DNA from 3 places in the Streptomyces sp. NPDC058231 genome. Region 3 is predicted to be linked to each of the others. Evidence: riboswitches for the same ligand, from Rfam matches in the RefSeq annotation. Region 3 holds a riboswitch; each other region holds the start of a gene.

What was found. A riboswitch is a leader RNA that binds a small molecule or an ion and turns the genes downstream of it on or off. The one in region 3 is predicted to bind cyclic di-AMP.
Region 1: it holds a riboswitch for cyclic di-AMP, as region 3 does, so the genes downstream of both, ACFVXE_RS13965 (NlpC/P60 family protein) here and ACFVXE_RS02300 (M23 family metallopeptidase) in region 3, are expected to answer to the same signal.
Region 2: it holds a riboswitch for cyclic di-AMP, as region 3 does, so the genes downstream of both, ACFVXE_RS31115 (transglycosylase SLT domain-containing protein) here and ACFVXE_RS02300 (M23 family metallopeptidase) in region 3, are expected to answer to the same signal.

The regions. Positions count from the first base shown of each region.
Region 1 is NZ_JBHVWN010000015.1:113,063-120,837, forward strand. It holds gene ACFVXE_RS13940 (PspC domain-containing protein) at 1-484, shown strand, start outside; gene ACFVXE_RS13945 (LuxR C-terminal-related transcriptional regulator) at 481-1,176, shown strand; gene ACFVXE_RS13950 (GNAT family N-acetyltransferase) at 1,265-2,038, opposite strand; gene ACFVXE_RS13955 (NlpC/P60 family protein) at 2,095-3,144, opposite strand; gene ACFVXE_RS13960 (hypothetical protein) at 3,502-3,855, shown strand; gene ACFVXE_RS13965 (NlpC/P60 family protein) at 3,927-5,048, opposite strand; cyclic di-AMP (ydaO/yuaA leader) riboswitch at 5,047-5,212, opposite strand; gene pcrA (DNA helicase PcrA) at 5,470-7,775, shown strand, end outside.
Region 2 is NZ_JBHVWN010000067.1:2,064-9,838, forward strand. It holds gene ACFVXE_RS31105 (DeoR/GlpR family DNA-binding transcription regulator) at 1-727, opposite strand, end outside; gene ACFVXE_RS31110 (MFS transporter) at 802-2,001, shown strand; gene ACFVXE_RS31115 (transglycosylase SLT domain-containing protein) at 2,143-2,892, opposite strand; cyclic di-AMP (ydaO/yuaA leader) riboswitch at 2,897-3,082, opposite strand; gene ACFVXE_RS31120 (UBP-type zinc finger domain-containing protein) at 3,972-4,331, opposite strand; gene ACFVXE_RS31125 (aromatic acid exporter family protein) at 4,527-5,735, opposite strand; gene ACFVXE_RS31130 (hypothetical protein) at 6,112-6,336, opposite strand; gene ACFVXE_RS31135 (DUF1203 domain-containing protein) at 6,539-7,042, opposite strand; gene ACFVXE_RS31140 (GNAT family N-acetyltransferase) at 7,264-7,775, shown strand, end outside.
Region 3 is NZ_JBHVWN010000002.1:172,389-180,163, forward strand. It holds gene ACFVXE_RS02285 (GNAT family N-acetyltransferase) at 1-839, opposite strand, end outside; gene ACFVXE_RS02290 (HPr family phosphocarrier protein) at 1,012-1,293, shown strand; gene ACFVXE_RS02295 (GntR family transcriptional regulator) at 1,497-2,207, opposite strand; gene ACFVXE_RS02300 (M23 family metallopeptidase) at 2,429-3,229, opposite strand; cyclic di-AMP (ydaO/yuaA leader) riboswitch at 3,242-3,408, opposite strand; gene ACFVXE_RS02305 (M16 family metallopeptidase) at 3,617-4,999, opposite strand; gene ACFVXE_RS02310 (M16 family metallopeptidase) at 5,026-6,405, opposite strand; gene ACFVXE_RS02315 (DNA topoisomerase (ATP-hydrolyzing) subunit A) at 6,618-7,775, shown strand, end outside.

The DNA.
Region 1 (7,775 bases), on a different contig from region 3:
GGTCCGCAGACTGGCCCGCTCCCAGGAACGCGAACTGCGGAACTGGCTGTACAACCCCGAGGGCAACGGCAAGGACGAGGACGACGAACCGGAGACCGTCGCCGAAGCGGTCAAGCGCGCCGCCGCCGAGGTCGAGGACAAGCACGGTGTCCCGCTGGAGGTCGTGGTCGTCGGCGACTGCCCGCTCGACGAGAAGCTGGCAGCCCAGATGCAGGCCGCGCGCGAGGCGATGGTCAATGCCGCCAAGTACGGTGGCGAAGGCGGCGCCGTGCAGGTCTACGCGGAGGTCGAGGGCCGCACCGTCTTCGTCTCCGTACGGGACCGGGGCCCGGGATTCGACCTGGACTCCGTACCGGGGGACAGAATGGGCGTACGGGAGTCAATCATCGGCCGGATGCAGCGCAACGGCGGTACGGCGCGGCTGCGTTCGGTGCCCGGCGGGGGCACGGAAGTCGAGCTGGAGATGGAAAGGGCGAGCGAATGACCGAGACCACCGAAGCGACCGGGGGCCCGGAGCGCCGGGTACGGGTCGTGCTCGTCGACGACCACCGGATGTTCCGCACCGGAGTCCAGGCCGAGATCGGCCGCACCGAGGAGACCGGCGTCGAGGTCGTCGGCGAGGCCGCCGACGTCGACCAGGCGGTCACCGTCATCACGGCGACCCGCCCCGAGGTCGTCCTCCTCGACGTGCACCTGCCGGGCGGCGGCGGCGTCGAGGTGCTGCGCCGCTGCGCCCCGCTGATGGGCTCGGTCGAGAACCCGGTGCGCTTCCTGGCACTGTCCGTCTCGGACGCGGCCGAGGATGTCATCGGTGTCATCCGGGGCGGCGCCCGCGGCTATGTCACCAAGACGATCACCGGCGCAGACCTGGTCGACTCGGTCTTCCGGGTCCAGGACGGCGACGCGGTCTTCTCACCCCGGCTGGCCGGGTTCGTCCTCGACGCGTTCGCCTCGACGGACGCGCCGCCGGTCGACGAGGACCTGGACCGGCTGACGCAGCGCGAGCGCGAGGTGCTGCGGCTGATCGCGCGCGGCTACGCGTACAAGGAGATCGCCAAGCAGCTGTTCATCTCGGTGAAGACCGTCGAGTCGCATGTCTCGGCGGTGCTGCGGAAGCTCCAGCTGTCGAACCGGCACGAGCTGACGCGGTGGGCGACGGCCCGGCGGCTGGTCTGAGCCGCCGGCCGGCCCGGGCCCGAGGGCGGTCCGAGTCCGGTGGCCCGGCGGCCGGTTCCCACGGGCCGGGCCCGGCGACTGCTCCGGATCAGCCGGCCGACCGGTCGGGGTCGAGCGAGATGTTCAGCTTCTCGCCGACCCTGCGGAAGCCGACGCCCGCGTAGATCCGCTCCACGTCGGCGTCGCCCGGCTCCAGCCAGACCACACGGCAGCCACGCTCGAACGCGGTCGCGGTCAGATGGGCGGAGAGCGCGGCGCCGATACCGCGGCGGCGGAAGCCGTCGGCGACGGCGAGGCCGGAGAGTTCGGTGAGGCCGTCGACGGGGAGCGAGCAGCCGCCCGCGCCCGCCGGGACACCGTCCAGCGTGGCGAGCGCCGCCACTCCGCCGCCCGCCACCGCGGCGCGCAGCCAGGCGGCCTCGCCGCCCCCGGCCTCGCCGGTTCCCCCGAAGCCGTGGTGCTGCACGAGGGCGGCGGCGCCGAACTCCGCGTCGGTGGCCGGTTCGGCGATGGCGAGGCCGTCCACCGGCCTCGTCGGCAGCAGGCCGCCGGGGACGCAGGCCAGGACGGGGGGCCGGTTCTCGACGGTGAAACCGGCGGCGAGCAGCGCGCGTTCGACCGCGGGTGCCCAGCCGGGCAGGTACTCCAGGCGCGGCATCCGGTCGCGCTCGCGGAAGGCGGCGATCAGGGCGTCCAGTTCGGCCGCGGTGGGTTCGGCGTCACGGTCGGGGATCGCGTAGTTGGCGTACTTGATCTCCCAGCCGGGGTTGTGGCGGAAGGTGAACGGGCCGACCCGGAGATGGTCGGGCGACCGGAGGGCGAGTGTACGGGCGTGGGTCTGGACCTCTGCGTCCAAGGGCATACCGGGTTCTCCTTCGGCCGGCCCGGCGGGGTTCCGGGCTGCGGGGCGCCCGGAGCCTATGCCACCCGGGTCGCTCCGGCGAAGGGCATTTCGTCGATCGGGGCGACCCGGACCGGTGCTCCCGGACGCGGCGCGTGGATCATCTCGCCGTCGCCGATGTAGAGGCCGACATGGCTGACACCGGAGTAGAAGAACACCAGGTCTCCGGGAGCGAGTTCGGAACGGGAGATCCGCTGCCCCGCGTTGATCTGGGTGTACGTGGTGCGGGGGAGGGAGACACCGGCGGAGCGCCAGGCGGCCTGGGTCAGCCCGGAGCAGTCGTACGAGGACGGGCCGGTCGCGCCCCAGACGTACGGCTTGCCGAGCGCCTCGAAGGCGAACGAAATGGCCTCCGCGGCACGGGCGTTGGGAGCCTGGACGGCGCCGAGCCGCGGGGCGCCGCGGTCGGCGCGACCGGCGCCGCGGGCGGTGTCCGAGCGGTCGTACGCGGTGCGCTCCGCCGGCGACAGGGTGTCCAGGAGCTGCTGGGCCTCGGCCAGTCCGGTCCTGACCGCCGTCCGGTGCTTCTCCAGGTCGGCGCGGCGGGCGGTGAGCGTGGCCAGCTGCTCCTTCGCCTCGGCGCGCAGCTGGGCGATCTCGGCGACCTGTCGCCGCACCTTGTCGACCTCGGCGGCCTGCCGGTCGGCCGCCCGTTCCACGTAGGAGGCCCGCTGCAGGTACTGGTCGGGGTCCGAGGAGAGCAACAGCTGTACGGCGGGGTCGAGGCCGCCGCTGCGGTACTCGGCGGCGGCGAGCGAACCGAGCGCGCGACGGGATTCGTTGAGCCGGTCGGCCCTGCGGGCGGCCTCGTCGCGCAGCGCGTCCAGTGACCTGGCGGCGGCGGTGGCCTTCTCCTTCGCGCCGTTGTACTGCTCGGTGGCGACTTCCGCGTCGTGGTACAGCCGGTCCACCTTGGCCTTGACCTGGGCGGGGGTCGGTTGTGGGGCGGCGTGTGCGGAGCCCGGCAGTGCGGCGGCGGTCGCGGCTCCGGCGAACGCGAGGGTGGCCGCGGTGCGGGCGGCGGAGCCGGTGCGGGGACGCTGCCTGGGTTTCCGATGCGCTGCCACGAGGGCGGGGCTCCTTGCTGTCGACTGCCCGTCGGGGCCTACCGGCGGGCCACCGGGGTCCGGCGGCGGGACGCCAACAGGGGGAGCGGCCCGCCGCCGGTTTTCTCGGCGGGGTGGCCCGGCTGCCGTCCGGGTGCGGAGCGGTGGTGAAGCCGGTCACCTGGCTATGGACGCTAAACCCGGCCCTTGAGCAGGAGTCGTAATGACTGTTATTGCCTGAATTTGGCGAGGCGTTGTCGTCGAGTGACCGGGGAGATGGCGGCGGAGCCAGGCAATTCGTACCGGCGCGAGTGAAAGACCGAGGAAGCCCCACCTCGCCGGAGAGCGGTGGTATGGCCCCAGCTAGGCTGCGGTTCCATGCAGGTACTCATCAATGTCTTCGTCGCGCTGCACATCATCGGTATCGCCTCCCTCCTGGGCGGCTTCCTGACCCAGATGAAGGCGATGGGCGCGGGCACGGCCCGCTTCGTCCCGGCGATGCTGCACGGGGCACTGACCATGCTGGTCACCGGGGTCGCGCTGGTCGGCTTCAACCAGGCCGACGACCACCCGGTCAACAACATCAAGATCGGCGTGAAGCTGGCGGTCCTGGTGGTGATCCTCGCGCTGATCTACGTCAAGCGCGACGAGGAGAGGGTGGAGAAGGGCGTCTTCGCCGCGGTCGGCGGGCTGACCGTCGCCAACATCTTCATCGCGACCCTCTGGACCTGAGCCGGCCCCGTCCGTGCGTGAGCTCCTGCCCGATCCGGCAGGAGCTCACGCGTTCCGTGGGCGGACACGCCCTAGGCCGGGCGCACGCTGCCATAGATCGGCATGTAGTAGATGGACTCCTCGCGGACGTTGGCTCCCGGCTTCGGGGCGTGGATCATCATCCCGTCGCCCTTGTAGATCCCCACATGGCTGATGTCGTCGTAGAAGAAGACGAGGTCGCCCGGGCGCAGATCCGCCGTCGCTATCCGGGTACCGATCTCCACCTGGTCCCAGGTGGTCCGGGGGATGTCGACGCCCGCCGCCTTCCAGGCGGCCTGGGTCAGCCCGGAGCAGTCGTACGAGGACGGGCCGGTCGCGCCCCAGACGTAAGGCTTGCCGATCTGGGCGCGCGCGAAGGCGAGGACCTTCTCGGCCTTCGTGGTGGCGCTGCTGCCGGAACCGGTCCCGGCGCCTCCGGCGGCCTCCGTCGGCGCCTCGGCCTTCGCGGCGGCCTGCTGCCGGGCCAGCTCCGCGGCCTTGCGCCTGGCCTCCGCCTCCTTCTTGCGCTCCAGCGCCGCGAGCCGCGCCTTCTCCTCGGCGGTCAGCTTCGTCAGCAGCGTGCGGGCCTCGCCCAGTTTCCGCTGGACGTCCTGCTTGCTGGTGCGCAGCGTGTCCTGGGACTCGGTGAGCGTCTCCAGGCTCTTCACCGCCTCGGCGCGCTTCCCCGAGGCCGCTGCCTGCTGGGTGCCGAAGTCGGTGACCGCCTTCTGCTGCCGGGCGGTCATCCGTGCCATCAGCTGGTCCTGGTCGAAGTACGACTGCGGGTCGTCGGCCAGGAAGAAGGTCGCGATCGGTGCGATGGAGCCGGTGCGGTACTGCGCTGCCGCGTAACTGCCGAGCGTCCTGCGCGCCTCGTTCAGCCGGTCGGCGCGTTCGGCCACGTCCTCCAGCAGGGCGTCGACCTTGACGCGCTGCGTGGCGGAGGCCTCCTTCGCCTTGTTGTACTGCTGGGTCGCGGTGCCCGCCTGCCGGTAGAGGTCGTCGACCTTCTTCTGTACGTCCTCGATGCTGGGCCTGGGAGCGGCCGGGGCGGCCAGCGCGCTCTGGGTGGACAGCAGGGTCACACCTGCCAGCGCGGCCGTGGTGAGCCCGACGGCGGGGGTGGTGGTGCGTACCCGGCTGCGCGGTTTGCGATGCGATGCCAAAACCGGCATCTCCTTCCGTGGACCGCCTACCGGGTTAGCTGTCGGGTTCGGGCGGAACGGAAGGCTGCCCTACGGTCCCGGTGGAGGACGCGGACCGATTCACCCCGGTGATGCGTGTGGGTCCCCGGTTCCGAACTCCCGCGAGGGCGGTCCGGATTCGGCGTGGGGGCCCGCTCGGCGTGGATCGCCTCAAGGGGGTACGGGCCGCCCGATCGAGCACGCTAGCCAACCGTGGTGCTGCTGTGAAGGTTGATGTTCGATATGCCCGATACATTTTCGTGACCTTGGCGGAGCGGACGCGGCGCGGCCGGTCCGCGCCCCGGTTTTCTCACCCGGTGCGGTCACGCGCTCTCCGTACGTGCGCGTCTTCCGTCCGCGGTTTCCCATGCGGCCGCGGAGTGTCGGTGCGGCGCCCTAGACTCGTGAGGCGATGAGCAGCCTCTTTGACGACAGTTTCCTGGCCGGCCTCCAGCACTCGGAGGAAGAGCCCCCGCCGCCCCCCGAGGACTCCGCACCCGAAGCGGTGCCGGAGGATCTCTTCGCGGGCGTCTTCGACGCACCTCCGCCGCCGCGGGACGGGTACTACCGGGACGGCGCCCACCGTCCGGTCGTCGACGCCGCCGCGCTGCTCGACGGGCTGAACACCGAGCAGCGCGCCGCCGTCGTGCACGCCGGCTCACCGCTGCTCATCGTCGCCGGGGCCGGTTCCGGGAAGACCCGGGTGCTCACCCACCGCATCGCCCACCTGCTGGCCGAGCGCGGGGTGCACCCCGGCCAGATCCTGGCGATCACCTTCACCAACAAGGCCGCGGGCGAGATGAAGGAGCGCGTCGAGCAGCTCGTCGGACCGCGCGCCAACGCCATGTGGGTCATGACGTTCCACAGCGCGTGCGTGCGGATCCTGCGCCGTGAGTCGAAGCGGCTCGGCTTCACCTCGTCGTTCTCGATCTACGACGCCGCCGACTCCAAGCGGCTGATGGCCCTGGTCTGCCGCGATCTGGACCTCGACCCGAAGCGGTTCCCGCCGAAGTCGTTCACGGCCAAGGTCTCGAACCTGAAGAACGAGCTGATCGACGAGGAGACCTTCGCCGGCCAGGCCGCCGACGGCTTCGAGAAGACCCTCGCCCAGGCGTACGCGATGTACCAGGCCAGACTGCGCGAGGCCAACGCGCTGGACTTCGACGACATCATCATGACGACGGTCCATCTGCTCCAGGCGTTCCCCGATGTCGCCGAGCACTACCGCCGCCGCTTCCGGCACGTCCTGGTCGACGAGTACCAGGACACCAACCACGCGCAGTACACGCTCGTACGGGAGCTGGTGGGCCCGGCCGGCCCGGCGGACGCCCCCGCCGAGCTGTGCGTCGTGGGCGACGCCGACCAGTCGATCTACGCCTTCCGCGGCGCGACGATCCGCAACATCCTCCAGTTCGAGGAGGACTACCCGGACGCGAAGACGATCCTGCTGGAGCAGAACTACCGCTCCACGCAGACGATCCTCTCCGCGGCCAACGCGGTCATCGAACGCAACGAGAGCCGCCGCCCCAAGAACCTCTGGACCAACGCGGGCGAGGGTGCCCGGATCACCGGTTATGTGGCGGACACCGAGCACGACGAGGCGCAGTTCGTCGCCGACGAGATCGACCGGCTGACCGACGCGGGTGACGCCAGGGCGGGCGACGTCGCGATCTTCTACCGCACGAACGCGCAGTCCCGTGTCTTCGAAGAGATCTTCATCCGCGTCGGCCTGCCCTACAAGGTCGTCGGCGGTGTGCGCTTCTACGAGCGCAAGGAGGTCCGCGACATCCTGGCCTACCTCCGGGTGCTCGCCAACCCCGAGGACACCGTCCCGCTGCGCCGCATCCTGAACGTGCCCAAGCGCGGCATCGGCGACCGCGCCGAGGCGATGATCGACGCCCTGTCGATGCGCGAGAAGATCACGTTCCCGCAGGCGCTCCGTCGGGTCGACGAGGCGTACGGCATGGCAGCCCGCTCGGCCAACGCCGTCAAGCGGTTCAACACGCTGATGGAGGAGCTGCGCACGATCGTCGAATCCGGCGCGGGACCGGCCGTGGTGCTGGAGGCGGTGCTGGAGCGGACCGGCTACCTCGCCGAACTCCAGGCGTCCACGGACCCGCAGGACGAGACCCGGATCGAGAACCTCCAGGAACTCGCCGCCGTCGCCCTCGAATTCGAGCAGGAGCGGGGGGAGTCCGACGGGCCGGAGGGAGCGGCCGCGGGGACGCTCGCCGAGTTCCTGGAGAAGGTCGCGCTCGTCGCCGACTCCGATCAGATCCCCGACGAGGACGAGGACGGCTCCGGCGTCATCACGCTGATGACGCTGCACACCGCCAAGGGGCTGGAATTCCCCGTGGTGTTCCTGACGGGCATGGAGGACGGCGTCTTCCCGCACATGCGCGCGCTGGGGCAGGTCAAGGAGCTGGAGGAGGAGCGGCGCCTCGCCTACGTGGGGATCACCCGCGCCCGCGAGCGGCTCTACCTGACCCGGGCCGCGATGCGCAGTGCGTGGGGCCAGCCCTCGTACAACCCGCCGTCGCGGTTCCTGGAGGAGATCCCCGACCAGCACCTGGCGTGGAAGCGGACCGGGCCGATGGCGGCCCCGGCCGGACCGACGTCGGGGATCACCTCGTCGCTGTCCTCGTCGCGCAGCCGCTCGGGCCCCTCGGGCTTCGCGACCCGGCGTACCTCGGACAAGCCGACGGTCACGCTGGTGGT
Region 2 (7,775 bases), on a different contig from region 3:
CCAGCGCGTCGACCTCTCCGTCGGGCGCGGCCTCATCGGTGACGACGGCGTGCAGGGCGGAGACGGGCGTGACGAAGGCGAGGGCCGTCCGGGAGAGTTTCGCGCCGTCGGCGACGGCGATGATGCGGCGGGCCGATGCGATCGCGGTGCGCTTGACAGCGGCGTCGTCCAAGTCGTAGGCGGTGAGGCCGTTCGCGGCGTTCAGTCCGCAGCAGCCGATCACCGCGGTGTCGAATCGCAGGGCGGCCAGTGACGCCTCGGTGAGCGGGCCGGTCAGTGCGAGCTCACCCTGCCGGGGCCGGCCGCCGGGCACCAGCAGCGTCAGGTGCGGTGCTCCGGTCAGCGCGTTCACCGCGTGCAGGGACAGCGGCAGCACCGTCAGGCGGCGGTGCTCGAGCGCACGCGCCACCTCCAGGCAGGTGGTGCCGCTGTCGAGGACGACGGACTCCCCGTCGGCGATGAGCCCGGCGACCTCGGCCGCGATGCGACGCTTGGCCTCCAGCCCCTCCTGCACACGCAGCGCGAAGGGCGGTTCGTCGCCCCGCAGCAGCAGGCTCCTCGCTCCTCCCCGGTAACGCTCCAGGATGCCCTGGCCGGCCAGGGTCTCCAGGTCACGGCGGATGGTCATCTCCGACGCGCCGGTCAGGGCAGACAGCTCCGCGACGCCGATGCTGCCTGCCCCGCGTACGGCCTCTGTGATCTGCCTGAGTCGATCTGCACTCACCATGACGGAGATGGAACACCATTCATGTTCGAAGGGCAACTTTACGAACAATAAAGATGTTCGATATGTTCGCAGCCATGGAGAGAACACTGCGGACCGGGCGACTGGTCACGACCGCCTACTTCGCCCTCAACGGCTTCGTCCTGGGCATGTGGGTCGTTCACATCCCCGCCGTCGAGCGTCACGTAGGAATCAGCCACGCCGTGCTCGGCTGGCTGCTGCTCCTCCTCGGCGCGGGAGCCTTCGCGGGGATGCGGATCGCCGGCCCGCTCACCGACCGCTGGGGCGCCCGCACCGTCGTACCGCTCGGTGCGGCGCTGTGCAGCGCCGCCGTGATCCTTCCGGGTCTGGCCACAGGTGTCTGGACGCTGGGGGCCGCGCTCGCACTGCTGGGCCTCGGTAACGGCTGCCTCGACGTCAGCATGAACGCCCACGCCATCCAGGTCGAGCACGGCTACCGGCGCCCCGTCATGTCCGCCTTCCACGCCACCTTCTCGATCGGCGGCGTCCTGGCCGCACTGGTCGGTGCGCGCACGCTCAGCTGGGGCTGGAGCCCGGCGGCCACCCTCGGCTCGGTGGCGCTCTTCGGCGTCGTCGTCGCCGCCCTCGCCTCACGTGGACTGCTGCCGCGCGTGCAGGCCACCGCCGCTCCCGCTTCGGAGGCTGCCGCAGTCGGCGCCGCCCGACCGGCGCGGGGCACCTCCCGGCGGATCCTGGTCCTGGCCACCCTCGCGTTCATGCTGATGCTCTGCGAAGGGGTGGCCAACGACTGGAGCACGCTGCACCTGCGGGACGTCCTGGATGCGCCCGCCGCCACTGCCGCTCTCGCCTACGGCGCCTTCTCCACCGCCATGACCGCGGGCCGGCTGCTCGCCGACCGGGTGGCGATGCGCTTCGGACCGGTGGCCATCCTCCGGTACGGGGCGGCCGTGGCGGCGATCGGCCTGACCACCGCCACGTTCTCCACCTCGGCACTTCCGGCACTGCTCGGCTGGGCCGTGTTCGGGGCCGGACTGTCCGGTTGTGTCCCCCAACTGTTCAGCGCCGCGGGTCACGCCGATCGGAACGCCGCCGGGACGAATGTCTCGCGCGTCGCCGGGCTGGGCTACCTGGGCATGCTGGCCGGACCCGCCGCGATCGGGCCGCTGACCCACTTCGTTCCGCTCAACCTGACGTTTCTGCTGCCCCTCGCGTTCTGCGTCGTGGCCGCGTGCACAGCCGGTGTGCTCCGGTCACCACGCGGCGCTCCCGGTCGCCTGGAGGCCGAACCGGCATGACCGACCGGAGAGACCCCGAGTCGGCCGGCAGCCGTCCCGCGGACACTCCTCCCGAGGTGAAGGAGCGGTGACACGCAACGGGCGGTGAAGGACACAGTCCTTCACCGCCCGTTCGTCGAGCGCGACCGACGCCGCTCGGCGTCAGTAGGCCCCGAACACGTTGTCGATCGAGCCGTACTTGGCGGCGGCGTAGTTGCACGCCGCGGTGATGTTGGCGACCGGGTCGTAACTGTCCATCGAGGTACCCGGGACGTGGTAGGCCTGGAACGTCGGATCGATGATCTGCAACAGACCCTTCGACGGCGTTCCGGCGGCGGCGTTCGAGTCCCAGTTGTTGATGGCCCGCGGGTTGCCCGAGGACTCGCGCATGATGTTGCGGTGGATGCCGTCGTAGCTGCCGGGTATGCCGTGCTGAGCCATGACGGCGAGCGACTCCTTGATCCAGCCGTCGAGGTCGTTCGTGTACGTCACGGGCTTCACAACGGTGACGGGGGGCTTGGTGCCGGTCGCCGTGGACCCGCTCTTGGCACCGACGGTCAGTTTCAGGCCCACCGGAATGAGGCTCGGATTCTCTCCGACCGCTGCTCGATTGTCGTTGTACAGCTGCTGCCAGCCGCCACTCACGGAATACGCCTGGGCGATCTTGTAAAGGGTGTCACCCGCGACCACGGAATAGACGGTCGGCTCGGCCTTCGGCGCAGCAATTTCCTTGACGGAAACGGCAGTCGGCACCGCAGCCCTTTGCACGGCGACGGCCCGCGCCGGCGTGGCCGACGCAGCGGTCGCACCGATCAGCGGAAGCACGAGGACGGCTCCGCCCGTGCTCACGGCGATGAATCCGTTCCTCAGTGAACTGGACTTGAAACGACGGTGCTTACCCTTTGCAGGCATGGCGTTTTCCTCTCCGTCGCCTACGAGGTGAGCTGTCGGGTTCAGACTGGAGATGTCTGGCCGCATGAGTGCGACTTCACCCCTATCCGCTCCGGATTCCGGAGCGGCGGCTTGCCTGGGTTCCCCGTTCCTGCCGTATGGGAATGAGGTCGGGTCCCCGGACGGCGGCAGGATTCGGCGTTCCATCCGGATTGCGGCGACCGTAAGCGAGAAACTCGGAATAGAACAAGACCTGAATTCCCGCTTCGCGATTCATTTTCAAGATCGAGTAACGGAAATACCGGCGGTTCAGCCCCGGGCGCGCAGCCAAATTTCTTGGCGCAGAAGGGAACCGAGCGGGGCGCCACGACTCCTCGCAGCTCGAACGTGACTCTCGCCACTCTGCCCGAAAAGGGCGATTCATCCCGTCGCCGCCGGGCGCATATTCCATGCAAAAGCCCCCTTTATAAATAAAGAGGGCGAAATTAATCAATCATCCTTTTAGTTACTTTTGTCCGTATTCTGACTTCGGGTCCTGCCCGGCCGTGGCGACGCCGACCCGCCACGACGACTGTCTGCGCTCCGGTGCGCGCCTGTCCGAAGAAGGCCGGGGTGGGCATGCGGCCCTTGCGGGCCCATGCGGTCTCCTCCCCCGTACGGCTGACAGCCGTGCAGCACGACCCCGCCCCGAGGTCCGAGCGACAGACCCCCGGCGTTCGGTGAGGCGGCGCGCCGGGCTTCCGGGCGGCCATCGACCCACCCGGGTCATTTCATCGACCCGAGGCCGGCCGGCCCTCCAGCGAGGGTGCGAGCAAACGGCGTACGACTCCGAACAGACCGACCGGAATCCGCAGCTCGTCAGTCAAGTCACGCGCCTGCCGGAGGAATTCACCGCGCGGTGCGCAGGGACCGTCGGTCCGGTGCACGATTCCGGCACCCCGTCGACCACGCCCCCTCGTACGGCGCGGTCCCGGCCGGTGAGTGCGTGCTCCGGACCGGACAACCTGCTGAACACGCCCGTTCGCAGCCGTCACGCGTCGGGCCGAGGATGCCCACACGCCGTCAGGTCGCCGAATGCGCCCTCATCGCATGCCCGCACGTCAGTGCAGCTGCTCCTCCCAGTCCGCGGGCACCGCACCCTGGGGGCCCGGGACCGGCTGCGAAGCCGGATGCGAGGTGGGCGGGAGCAGCTCCGGTGTCTCGTAATACTTCTCGGTCTCGATGTTCCACACCCAGCTCTCCCCCGGTTCGAAGCTGGCCAGGAAGGGGTGTCCCGCCTCGCGTGCGTGCTTCGTGCAGTGCTGCGCGGGTGAGGAGTCGCAACATCCGATGTGTCCGCACGCGACACAGCGCCGCAGATGAAACCACCATCCAGGTCCGTCGCCCGCCAAGCAGTCCGCACATCCCGCACCACTGGGGACCGCGCCGAGATCGATGCCTGGGATCTGGTCAGATGTCATGTGACTTGCCTCCGTGATCAGGCGCGAGCAGGTGACCTGAAGTACCCCGGCTCGATGCGCCGAGGCCATCCGCGTCCCCTTCTGCATCGTAAGGCTGGACCAATAGGAGCGCCTGCGTCCGATGTCGCTGTCCGCGTGGGCCGGAGGGAGGCGCGCCCCGTCCGGCGGGCGGTGCCGGTCTCGACCGGTCATCGGCTACGCGGGACGGGAACCGCCGAGCCGACGCCGCAGCGCGGCGATCCTGGGGTGACGTTCGTGCATTTCGGCGGCGTGACGACCGAGCTCTTCGGTGAGGCGTTCGGTCCGCTTGTCGATGTCCAGCTCGTCCAGGATGCGATCGATCTCGGCGAGCAGCGCACCGTGCAGCTGCCACTGCCTGGGGTGCTCCTGCACGTCTTCCAGCAAGAGGCCTGCCACCACATCCCGGGTGGCGCGGCTGGACGCCAGCGCGACGGCCAGCCGCAACTCGGCCTGCTCGGCGTTGGCGGACACCGGGGTGGTGATCAGCATGGCGAAGTTCTCGATGGCCTCGGCCATCTGCGCGAAGAGTTCGCGCAGCGAGACGGCGACGTCCTCGGGGAACAGCGTCTCGTCGGTCCGGGCCTTGGCCAGGTCCGTCAGGGTGCGCGCCAGCACGCGGAGTACCACCGCACAGATCTCCAGGGTGTCGAGACCGGTACGCAGGACGACGCGGTAGAGGAGGCCCTGGCGGACCCGGGGGTTGAGCATGAGGCTCTCCTCGGCCTGCCGCAGCGAGGCGTCGACGGCCACGATGTCGTGATCCAGCCTCCGGGCATCGTGCAGCCTGGCCGCCGCCTGAGGTACCGAGATGTGCCCGCCGAGCTCCTCGCCCATGGCACGGAACATCATCCCCATCTCCCGGGCCAGCGATTCGATGGACACCCCGGCGGTCTGCACCCATACGGGCGGTGCGAAGAGCAGGTTGAACAGCAGGCCGACACCGGCACCGATCAAAGTTTCCAGAATGCGGTCCCAGGCGGTGGCGGCGACCTGGGAGACGCCGAGGACGAGCATCGCGCTGATCGCGACCTCGGGGACGAACTCACCCACCCGCACCATCCTTCCGATGATCAGCGAGCTGAAGATCGTCAGGCCGAGGCTCCACCAGGTCAGGCCCACCAGGGAACTGAATCCGATGGCGATGAGCACACCGACGACCACCGAGTTGACCCGCCGGATGCCCGTGGTGAGAGTCGCGTACAGGGTGACCTGGACGACCAGAAGGGCGGTCAGCGGGGCCGTCAGCGGCGCAGGTTGGGGCAGGGTCCACACCGCTACGACATAGGCGATGACAGAGGCCCCGGTCGAACGCAGGGTCTGTGCCGCGACCGGTTCGGTGGTCCGCCGTACGAGATTGATCACTGGTGCGGAGAGTTCAGGCATTTCACTCCCCTTCCCTTGTACGGCTGCTCGCAGCCGCACCCATCCACCGGACGGGTTGTTGTGCCGTGTTCTGCCTCGACGGGTCCGTGGTACGCCGTGCGTCCCGCGGCTCCGCCCCTCCCGACCACGGGGACAGCCGGCCGCTTGACGGCGCCGGGCGCGGTAACGGTCTCGGCGCTGACCCGGTCCACTGCGTCGCGACGGTGTGCCCCCGCCCGGCGGTACGGGTGAACAGGGTGTCTCCTCCTTCGCCCCGGAAGGACCGACCGCCCCGACCGGGCATCGTTCGGCCTGTCGCAGCCCACAAGGTTCGGCTGTCCGGAACGGTGGTGTCATCGATCGCCGCCGGGGCGGCCGGACAACGGTCACGTCGAGTTCACGGTCCGCGCCGCCGCCGGTCCGGGCGACGCGGACCGTCCTGCGCGGTCAACAGGTCCGGAACCTGCGCCGGTTGCGGCCCGGCGGCGATGTCGCCGACGAGGACGATCCGGCCCGCAGCGCGCACCTCGGGCTCGGCGGGCACCGCCTCCGGAGCGGGCAGGACCGCGTGAATGTCCGGCAGGCAACGCGGTTCGGCATGGTCCCCACTGCGGAACGACAAGCACGTGAAGACGGAGCCGTTCACCTGCGGCTGAGCGGTCCGGATGGCCGGTTCCCGGGCCGGCCGGCCAACGTGAGCAGGGCAGCTGGCCGGTCACGCCGGTCGGGCGCGTGACTCGCAGCGTTCTCGTGGGCACCCGGTCGTTCGAAGGCGTGAGAGGCGGGCCCCGACGTGGCCGACGCGGTCCGGCCCCCGGGGTCCGTCAGGGACGGTCCACGCGGAAGTGGTAACAGCCGAATTCGACAGCTCGCACGTGGACCTGGGCGGTATCCGGGTCCGCGAAGGCCTCGGTGAGGGCGCGGTCGAAGGATGCGTCGGCATCCTCAGTCAGCTCCACCATGCGGCCGCCGATGATGCGCCCTCGGTCGTCGTAGCGGCGGAAGGCACGGAGAGCGCCGGGTCGGGCCCAGGGGTAGCCGGTGCTGTCCGGGGCCCGACCGCCGCAGTCATGGGCGTGTATGAAGACCGGACCCTGCTCGTCGTACGCCCCGGGCTCCGCCCCCGTCCGGGCCGCCCAGCGACGCAGCGGGGCGTACGAGACGAGCGCGATCCGGTCATCCACGACGCTGAGCCGCAGGCAGCAGCGGAGCGGAGAGCCGCCTTCCTCGTCGACGTACGGGGACATCGGACGCCCTGCGTCGTCACGGACGCGGAGTTCCTTCAGGGTCGTGGGGGTGATGGGCCGAGGTTGATAGGTGCTGGACATGCCCTTCATCGTGGCGAGGCCGGGCCCACGGTTCCGGCGGAATTCGGACGGAGCGTTCTGGGCCAACTGCCGTGCACGGACCGGCCGGCCGAGGCGCACGGCCTCGCCGTCCCGGTCGGGGCGCCCGCGGCGTATCTTTGAGCCGACCATCGAGCGCGACCCCCCGTAGGACTCCCGCGCAACCGACCGACCACCGCGGCCGACAAGACAGCAGGACACCCGTGAGCTCCACGTCTATCCGTTTGATCGAGCCCTCCGACGGCCCCACACTCGCCGGCCTGCTCTCCCGGGACAAGCAGGCGTATGCGCGCTGGCTGCCGGCGAGACCGGCAGAGTTCTACACGCCCGACGGGCAAGCCTCGGTCATCGATGCCCTTCTGGCCTCCCACGGCGAGGGGCTCTCGTGGCCCGGCGTCGTGCTCTCCGACGAGGCCGTCATCGGGCAGGTCAACATCAGCTCGATCCTGCGCGGCCCGTTCCAGAAGGGATTCCTCGGCTACTGGGTCTCCTCTCTCCACCAGGGGCTCGGGCACACGAGCCGTGCCGTCGGCCTGGCGCTGCGGATCGCCGAAGACGAGCTGAACCTGCATCGGCTGGAGGCACACACCCAACTGGAGAACCTCGCGTCTCAGGCGATCCTCCGCAGGCACGGATTCAGTTCCTGGGGCATCGCCCATGACCACTTCTACGCCGACGGCGCATGGCGCGACGAAGTGTTCTGGGAGAGAAAACT
Region 3 (7,775 bases):
GCGAGGTCGACCGGTTCGCCGATCTCGCCGATGGAGCGATGGGCGGGGATGCCGTCGATCGCACCCTGGTCGGCGGCGAACGCGCTGTTCACGGCGTACGTCCGGCCGGTGAAGCCGGCACCGAGAAGGTTGCGCAGGACCGTGCGGCCCACTCCGCCGGGGGTGCGGCCGGTACCGATGACGGCGACCGAGCCCGGCGCGATCAGCCGCTGCACCGAGCGTGCCTCAGCCCGCTGTTCACGGGCGCGCTGGACGGCGAGCGACTCGGCGGTCGGTTCGAGATCGAGGGTGAGGTGGACCGAGCCGTCCTCGAAGCTGCGCTGCTGGGTGTAACCGGCGTCCCGGAACACCTTGATCATCTTGTTGTTGGCGGGCAGCACCTCGGCGGCGAAGCGCCGGATACCGCGCTCGCGGGCCACCGCGGCAATGTGTTCGAGCAGGGCCGACGCCACGCCGCGGCCCTGATGGGCGTCCTGGACGAGGAAGGCGACCTCGGCCTCGTCGGCGGGCGCGGACGCGGGGCGGCCGGCCGCGTCGATCCGGTCGTAGCGGACGGTGGCGATGAACTCGCCGCCGACCGTGACCGCGAGGCCCACCCGGTCGACGTAGTCGTGATGGGTGAAGCGGTGCACGTCCTTGGCGGACAGCCGGGGGTACGGGGCGAAGAAGCGGTAGTACTTCGACTCGTCGGAGACCTGCTCGTAGAAGCTGACCAGGCGCTCGGCGTCGCCCGTGGTGATGGGCCTGATCCGGGCCGTTCCTCCGTCCCGGAGCACCACGTCGGCTTCCCAGTGGTCGGGGTACGCATGGTGCGGACTCTGCTCCGGCATGGGCTGCATGGACAAAGCCTACGACCCGGTCAGCGGTCGCGTGGGGCTCGGGAGCGGGGCAGTCTGGGGGGCGGATCGCCCGTGCGGCACAGGCTGCGGGCCGGTTGGCGTGTCGGGCGGAGCAGTGCGCACTGCGTGAGAGAATGGTCTAGACAACCGTTGATTCGTGAAGGGCAGAACCATGGCTGAGCGCCGCGTCAATGTCGGTTGGGCCGAGGGCCTGCACGCCCGCCCCGCTTCCATCTTCGTCCGTGCCGCCACGGCTTCCGGCGTCCCCATGACGGTCGCCAAGTCCGACGGCAGCCCGGTGAACGCCGCCTCCATGCTCGCGGTGCTCGGCCTCGGCGCCCAGGGCGGCGAGGAGATCGTGCTCGCCTCCGAGGCGGACGACGCGGAGGCCGCGCTCGACCGGCTGGCGAAGCTGGTAGCCGAGGGGCTCGAGGAGCTCCCGGAGACCGTCTGATTCCGGAGATTGCGACAGGACCGGCCATTCCGGCCGATTCCTTCCTGCCGATTCCTTCCGGCTTATTCCTGCGGCGGAGCCGCGGCGCCCCCGAACGGCGCCGCGGCTCTTTCGTTTTCTCAAGCCGGTGCGCATCGGAAGCGAATTCGGGCAACACGAAGAAAGCCCCGCCGAATTACTTCTCTTTGTATACGGCGCATGTGTTAATGACGGCCGCTCGCGGTGTTTACGGAATGTTGCGAAGTTCTCACCCGGCCGGGGGCGCCGGTCCCGTGACCCGGGATGCTGCCCGCGCGGCGCAGCCGGTGCGCGCCGGCCGCCCGCTCGGCATGCTGGGCGGCCAGCCCCCTGGCCCGTTCCGCGTCACCGCGGGCCACGGCGTCCACGATGGCCCCGTGCTCGGCCCAGGAATCGGCGGGGCGGGCCGGCTGGTCGACCGCGTACATCCAGGCGATCTTGTGCCGTAGCTGGGTGAGCAGCGCGATGAGTCCGGGGCTGCCGGACGCCTGGGCGAGCGTCTCGTGGAACCAGCCTCCCAGCGGGCGCAGATCCTCCCCCTCGCCCCGCCTGGCCCGCTCCTGCCCCAGCCTGACCAGGCCGCGAAGCACCTTCAGGTGCGCCTCGGTGCGGCGCTGCGCGGCGCGGGCGGCACCCAGCGGCTCCAGCAGCATCCGCACCTCCAGGAGGTCGACGGCCTCCTGCTCGGTGGGCTCGGCGACGCAGGCCCCGGCGTGTCGGCGGGTGACCACGAAGCCCTCGGACTCCAGGGTGCGCAGCGCTTCCCGTACCGGGACGCGGGAGACCCCGTAACGGCGCGCGAGCAGCTCCTCGGTGAGTCTGCTGCCGCGTTCGAAGACACCGGAGACGATGTCGTCACGGATTGCCGTGCATACCGAATGCGCCGGAATGCGCATGTCCGAACCTCCGCCTTAATCCCCGCGAAACGCGGCCGATCGACGCCTGTTCTGCGACTCTATTGCAATGCGACCGCATTTCCGACGCCGGGCCGGAATTCATGAATATCTTTTGGCCCGGATCCGGTTCCGCGGTCCGACTCCACGAGCCGGTCCGGCGGGTACGGCGAAGGCCCCGGCGGGGAGCCGGGGCCTTCGGAGGTGATGCGGTGCGGCGTCGGTCAGACGTTGACGCCGTGGGCGCGCAGATACGCCACGGGGTCCATGTCGGAGCCGTAAGACGGTGTGGTGCGCGCCTCGAAGTGGAGGTGCGGTCCGGTGGAGTTGCCGGTCGAGCCGGAGAGGCCGATCTGCTGGCCGCCGCGGACGCTCTGGCCGACCGAGACACCGATCGAGGAGAGGTGGCCGTACTGGGTGTACGTGCCGTCCGTCATCCGGAGCACGATGTTGTTGCCGTACGCGCCGCCCCAGCCGGCCTCGACGACCGTGCCGGCGCCGACGGCGACGACGGAGCTGCCGGAGGCGGCGTGGAAGTCGATGCCCGAATGGCGGCCGGAGGACCAGAGGGAACCGCTGGACTTGTAGCCGGTGGTGACGTACGAACCGGCGACGGGGAGCTGGAAGGCACCCAGGCGGGTGCGCTCGGCGGAACGGGCGGCGCGGGCCTTCGCCTCACGGGCCTTCTCTGCGCGGGCTTCGGCCTTCGCCCTCGCAGCCACCTCGGCCTTCGCCTTGGCCGCCGCGGCGGCCTTGGCCTTCGCCTCGGCGGCGAGGTGGGCCTGGTGCTTCTGCACGTCGGCCTGGAGCGCCACGCGGTCGGCGACGGTCTCCTCGATGGCGATGACCTGGGTCAGTCCGGTCTCGTCGACGGCGGGGGTGCCGGCATCCGCGGCGAGGGCCGGGGATGCCAGTCCGCCGATGACGCCCGTGGTGGCGAGAGCCGCGGCTCCGGCGACCCGTGCGCTCCTGCGCGTCAGACGGCTCGGGGCACGGTGCTTCCCGGTGGGGCGGATGAACGCCATGAAGTGACTGGTCCTTTCCTTCCTTCTCGCCTACCGGGTTAGCTGACGGGTTCGGAGCAGGAAGGTCTCCTACGGATCCCCGGCCTCGCACGAGGTCGCGGTATCCGATTCACCCCAGGGACTCATGGGTCCCCGGCTCCCCGGGCTCGCGCCCGACGGGGATTCGGCGATGGCTGTACGGCGCCGCGGATGCGGCATACGGGTGACGGACAGCTGAGCCGACGCTAGGCGGGGTCACTTTCAATCACCAAACGGACAGGCCGTTTTGTAGTGCATCCCACAGGGCATTCAGCCACTCAATGCAACATTTCGGACAAAAGGGAAGACCCCGGCGAGAACAGACTCGCAAGGGTCTCCCTATGTCCCGTTATGCGGGACTCTGTCGTATCAGCCGGCGACGACCGACACCTCGCCGATGCCCAGCGCCCTGACCGGCTCCGCGATCTGTGCCGCGTCGCCGACCAGGATCGTGACCAGCCGGTCCACCGGGAAGGCGTTGACCACCGCCGCGGTCGCCTCGACCGTGCCGGTCTCGGCCAGGCGTGCGTACAGCTGCGCCTGGTAGTCGTCCGGGAGGTGCTGCTCGACCTGGTCGGCGAGCGTGCCCGCGACCGAGGCGGCCGTCTCGAACTTCAGCGGGGCGACACCCACGAGGTTCTGCACGGCCGTCTCGCGCTCGGCGTCGGTCAGCCCGTCGGCCGCGAGCGTCCGCAGGACCTTCCACAGGTCGTCCAGCGCCGGTCCGGTGGACTCCGTGTCCACCGATCCGCTGATGGCCAGCATCGCCGCGCCGGTCGCCCCGGTCGCGGAGTCCGGCGCCGACGACCGCAGGACCTGCCCGAAGGCCCGCACGCCGTACGTGTAGCCCTTCTCCTCGCGCAGTACCCGGTCCAGCCGGGAGGTGAGGGTGCCGCCCAGGCAGTAGGTGCCCAGCACCTGGGCCGGCCACACGCTGTCGTGCCGGTCGGCGCCGACGCGGCCGAGCAGCAGCTGGGTCTGCACGGCGCCCGGCCGGTCGACGATCACCACGCGGCCGGTGTCGTCGGCGGTGATCGGCGGGACGGGACGGGGTTCCGCGGCGTCGCCCGACCAGTCGCCGATCGTGTCGGCGAGCAGCGCGTCCAGATCGATGCCGGTGAGGTCACCGACGACCACCGCGGTCGCGGTGGACGGGCGGACATGGGCCTCGTAGAAGGCGCGTACGGCCGCGGAATCGATCCGCTCCACCGTCTCCTCGGTTCCCTGCCGCGGGCGGGACATGCGCGCCGTGGCGGGGAACAGTTCCTTGGAGAGCTGCTTGGCGGCCCGCCGCGCCGGGTTGGCCTGCTCGTGCGGGATCTCGTCGAGCCGGTTGTTCACCAGCCGCTCGATCTCGGTGTCGGCGAACGCGGGTGCCCGCAGCGCCTCGGCGACCAGTCCGAGCGCCTTGGCCAGCCGGGAGGCCGGGACCTCCAGGGAGACCCGGATGCCGGGGTGGTCCGCGTGCGCGTCCAGGCTCGCGCCGCAGCGCTCCAGTTCGGCGGCGAACTCCTCGGCGGAGTGCTTGTCGGTGCCCTCGGACAGGGCCCGCGCCATGATCGTGGCCACGCCGTCGAGGCCCTCGGGCTCGGCGTCCAGCGGGGCGTCGAGGAAGATCTCGACCGCGACGACCTGCTGGCCGGGGCGGTGGCAGCGCAGCACCGTCAGCCCGCTGGGCAGGGCGCCGCGCTCGGGCGCGGGGAAGGCCCAGGGCCTGGCCGTGCCGGGCGTCGGCTGCGGGTGGTACTCCATCGATACTCCAGTCGCGGCAGCGTCGGTCACTTGTCCGCTCCTTCGTGCGTGTCGGTGTCGGCGTCCGTCTCGTCGGCGTCCGCCCCATCGGCGGACTCGGCCGGTTCGACCGGCTCGTAGACCAGCACCGCCCTGTTGTCGGGGCGCAGCTGCGCCTTGGCGGCCGCCTGGACCTCTTCCGCGGTGACGTCCAGGACCCGCCGGACGGCGGTCAGGGCGAGCTGCGGGTCACCGAACAGCACGGCGAACCGGCAGAGTTCGTCCGCGCGTCCCGCGACCGTGCCGAGCCGGTCCAGCCACTCGCGCTCCAACTGTGCCTGGGCACGCTCCATTTCCTCGGGCGTGGGGCCGTCGGCGGCGAACCGGGCCAGCTCCTCGTCGACCGCGGACTCGATCTGCGCCACCTCGACACCACCGGACGTCTTCACGTCCAGCCAGCCGAGCGACGGCGCGCCGGCCAGCCGCAGCAGTCCGAAACCGGCCGCGACGGCGGTGCGGTCGCGGCGTACCAGACGGTTGTGCAGCCGCGAGGACTCACCGCCACCGAGCACGGTCAGCGCGAGATCCGCAGCGTCGCACTCCCGGGTGCCGTCGTGCGGCAGCCGGTAGGCGGCCATCAGCGCCCGCGCGGGGACCTCCTCCTGGATCTCCTCGCGCAGCTGCTCGCCGATGATCTCGGGGAGCGTGCCGTCGCGCGGCGGCTGCTTGCCGTCGTGGGAAGGGATGGAGCCGAAGTACTTCTCGATCCAGGCGAGCGTCTGCTCCGGGTCGATGTCGCCGACGACCGACAGCACCGCGTTGTTGGGCGCGTAGTACGTACGGAAGAAGGTCCTCGCGTCCTCGAGGGTCGCGGCGTCCAGGTCGGCCATCGAGCCGATCGGGGTGTGGTGGTACGGGTGTCCCTCGGGGTAGGCGAGGGCGGTCAGCTTCTCGAACGCCGTGCCGTAGGGGACGTTGTCGTACCGCTGGCGGCGCTCGTTCTTGACGACGTCCCGCTGGTTCTCCATGGACTCCTCGTCGAGGGCGGCGAGCAGCGAGCCCATCCGGTCGGCCTCGAGCCACAGGGCCAGCTCCAGCTGGTGCGTGGGCATCGTCTCGAAGTAGTTGGTCCGCTCGAAACTGGTCGTCCCGTTGAGGGAGCCGCCGGCCCCCTGCACCAGCTCGAAGTGTCCGTTCCCCTTGACCTGTCCGGAGCCCTGGAACATCAGGTGCTCGAAAAGGTGAGCCAGACCCGTGCGCCCCTTGACCTCGTGGCGCGAACCGACGTCGTACCAGAGGCACACCGCGGCGACCGGGGTCAGATGGTCCTCGGAGAGCACCACGCGCAGGCCGTTGGCCAGACGGTGCTCGGTCGCTGTCAAGCCGCCGGAGCCGGCCTGGGCTGTGGCCGTGTGACCCATGGGCATGTACGTCCCTTCGATCGCGATACTGAAAATCCTGCGAGACCTGCCACTGTAAGCAAGCGCACCGACACCTGGCGAAGTTCCCGTGCCGCAGAAGTCCCTGAAAGAGCGCTTGGGACGGGTCGAGGTCGGGCTTGTCGGTGCGGCGGTCCACAATGGTCCGCGTCAGAACCTGAGGTTGCCCGAACAGAATCCGTGAAGGAGTCGCAGCAGCGATGGCCCGCCGCAGCACGAAGACCCCGCCGCCGGACGACTTCGAGGAGAAGATCCTCGACATCGACGTCGTCGACGAAATGCAGGGCTCCTTCCTCGAGTACGCGTACTCGGTGATCTACTCACGGGCCCTGCCCGACGCCCGTGACGGCATGAAGCCGGTGCACCGCCGCATCGTGTACCAGATGAACGAGATGGGCCTGCGCCCCGACCGCGGCTATGTGAAGTGCGCCCGCGTCGTCGGCGAGGTCATGGGCAAGCTGCATCCGCACGGCGACGCGTCGATCTACGACGCCCTGGTACGGATGGCGCAGCCGTTCTCGATGCGGCTCCCCCTCGTCGACGGGCACGGAAACTTCGGCTCGCTCGGCAACGACGACCCGCCGGCCGCCATGCGGTACACCGAATGCCGGATGGCCGACGCCACGTCGCTGATGACCGAGTCGATCGACGAGGACACCGTCGGTTTCCAGTCGAACTACGACGGCCAGGAGCAGGAACCGGTCGTCCTCCCGGCCGCGTACCCGAACCTCCTGGTCAACGGTTCGTCCGGGATCGCGGTCGGCATGGCGACCAACATGCCGCCGCACAACCTGGGCGAGGTCATCGCCGCCGCCCGCCATCTGATCAGGCATCCGGGCGCGGACCTGGAGACCCTGATGCGGTTCGTCCCCGGGCCCGACCTGCCGACCGGCGGCCGGATCGTGGGCCTCGGCGGCATCAAGGACGCGTACGCCGCGGGACGCGGTACGTTCAAGATCCGTGCGACCGTCGCGGTGGAGAACGTGACGGCGCGCCGCAAGGGTCTGGTCGTCACCGAACTGCCCTTCTCCGTCGGCCCGGAGAAGGTGATCGCCAAGATCAAGGACCTGGTCTCGGCGAAGAAGCTCCAGGGCATCGCCGACGTCAAGGACCTCACCGACCGCGAGCACGGGCTCCGCCTGGTCATCGAGGTCAAGAACGGCTTCGTGCCCGAGGCCGTGCTGGAGCAGCTCTACAAGCTGACGCCGATGGAGGAGTCCTTCGGCATCAACAACGTGGCGCTGGTCGACGGTCAGCCGCTCACGCTGGGTCTCAAGGAGCTCCTCGAGGTCTATCTCGACCACCGCTTCGACGTGGTGCGCCGCCGCAGCGAGTTCCGCCGGACCAAGCGCCGCAAC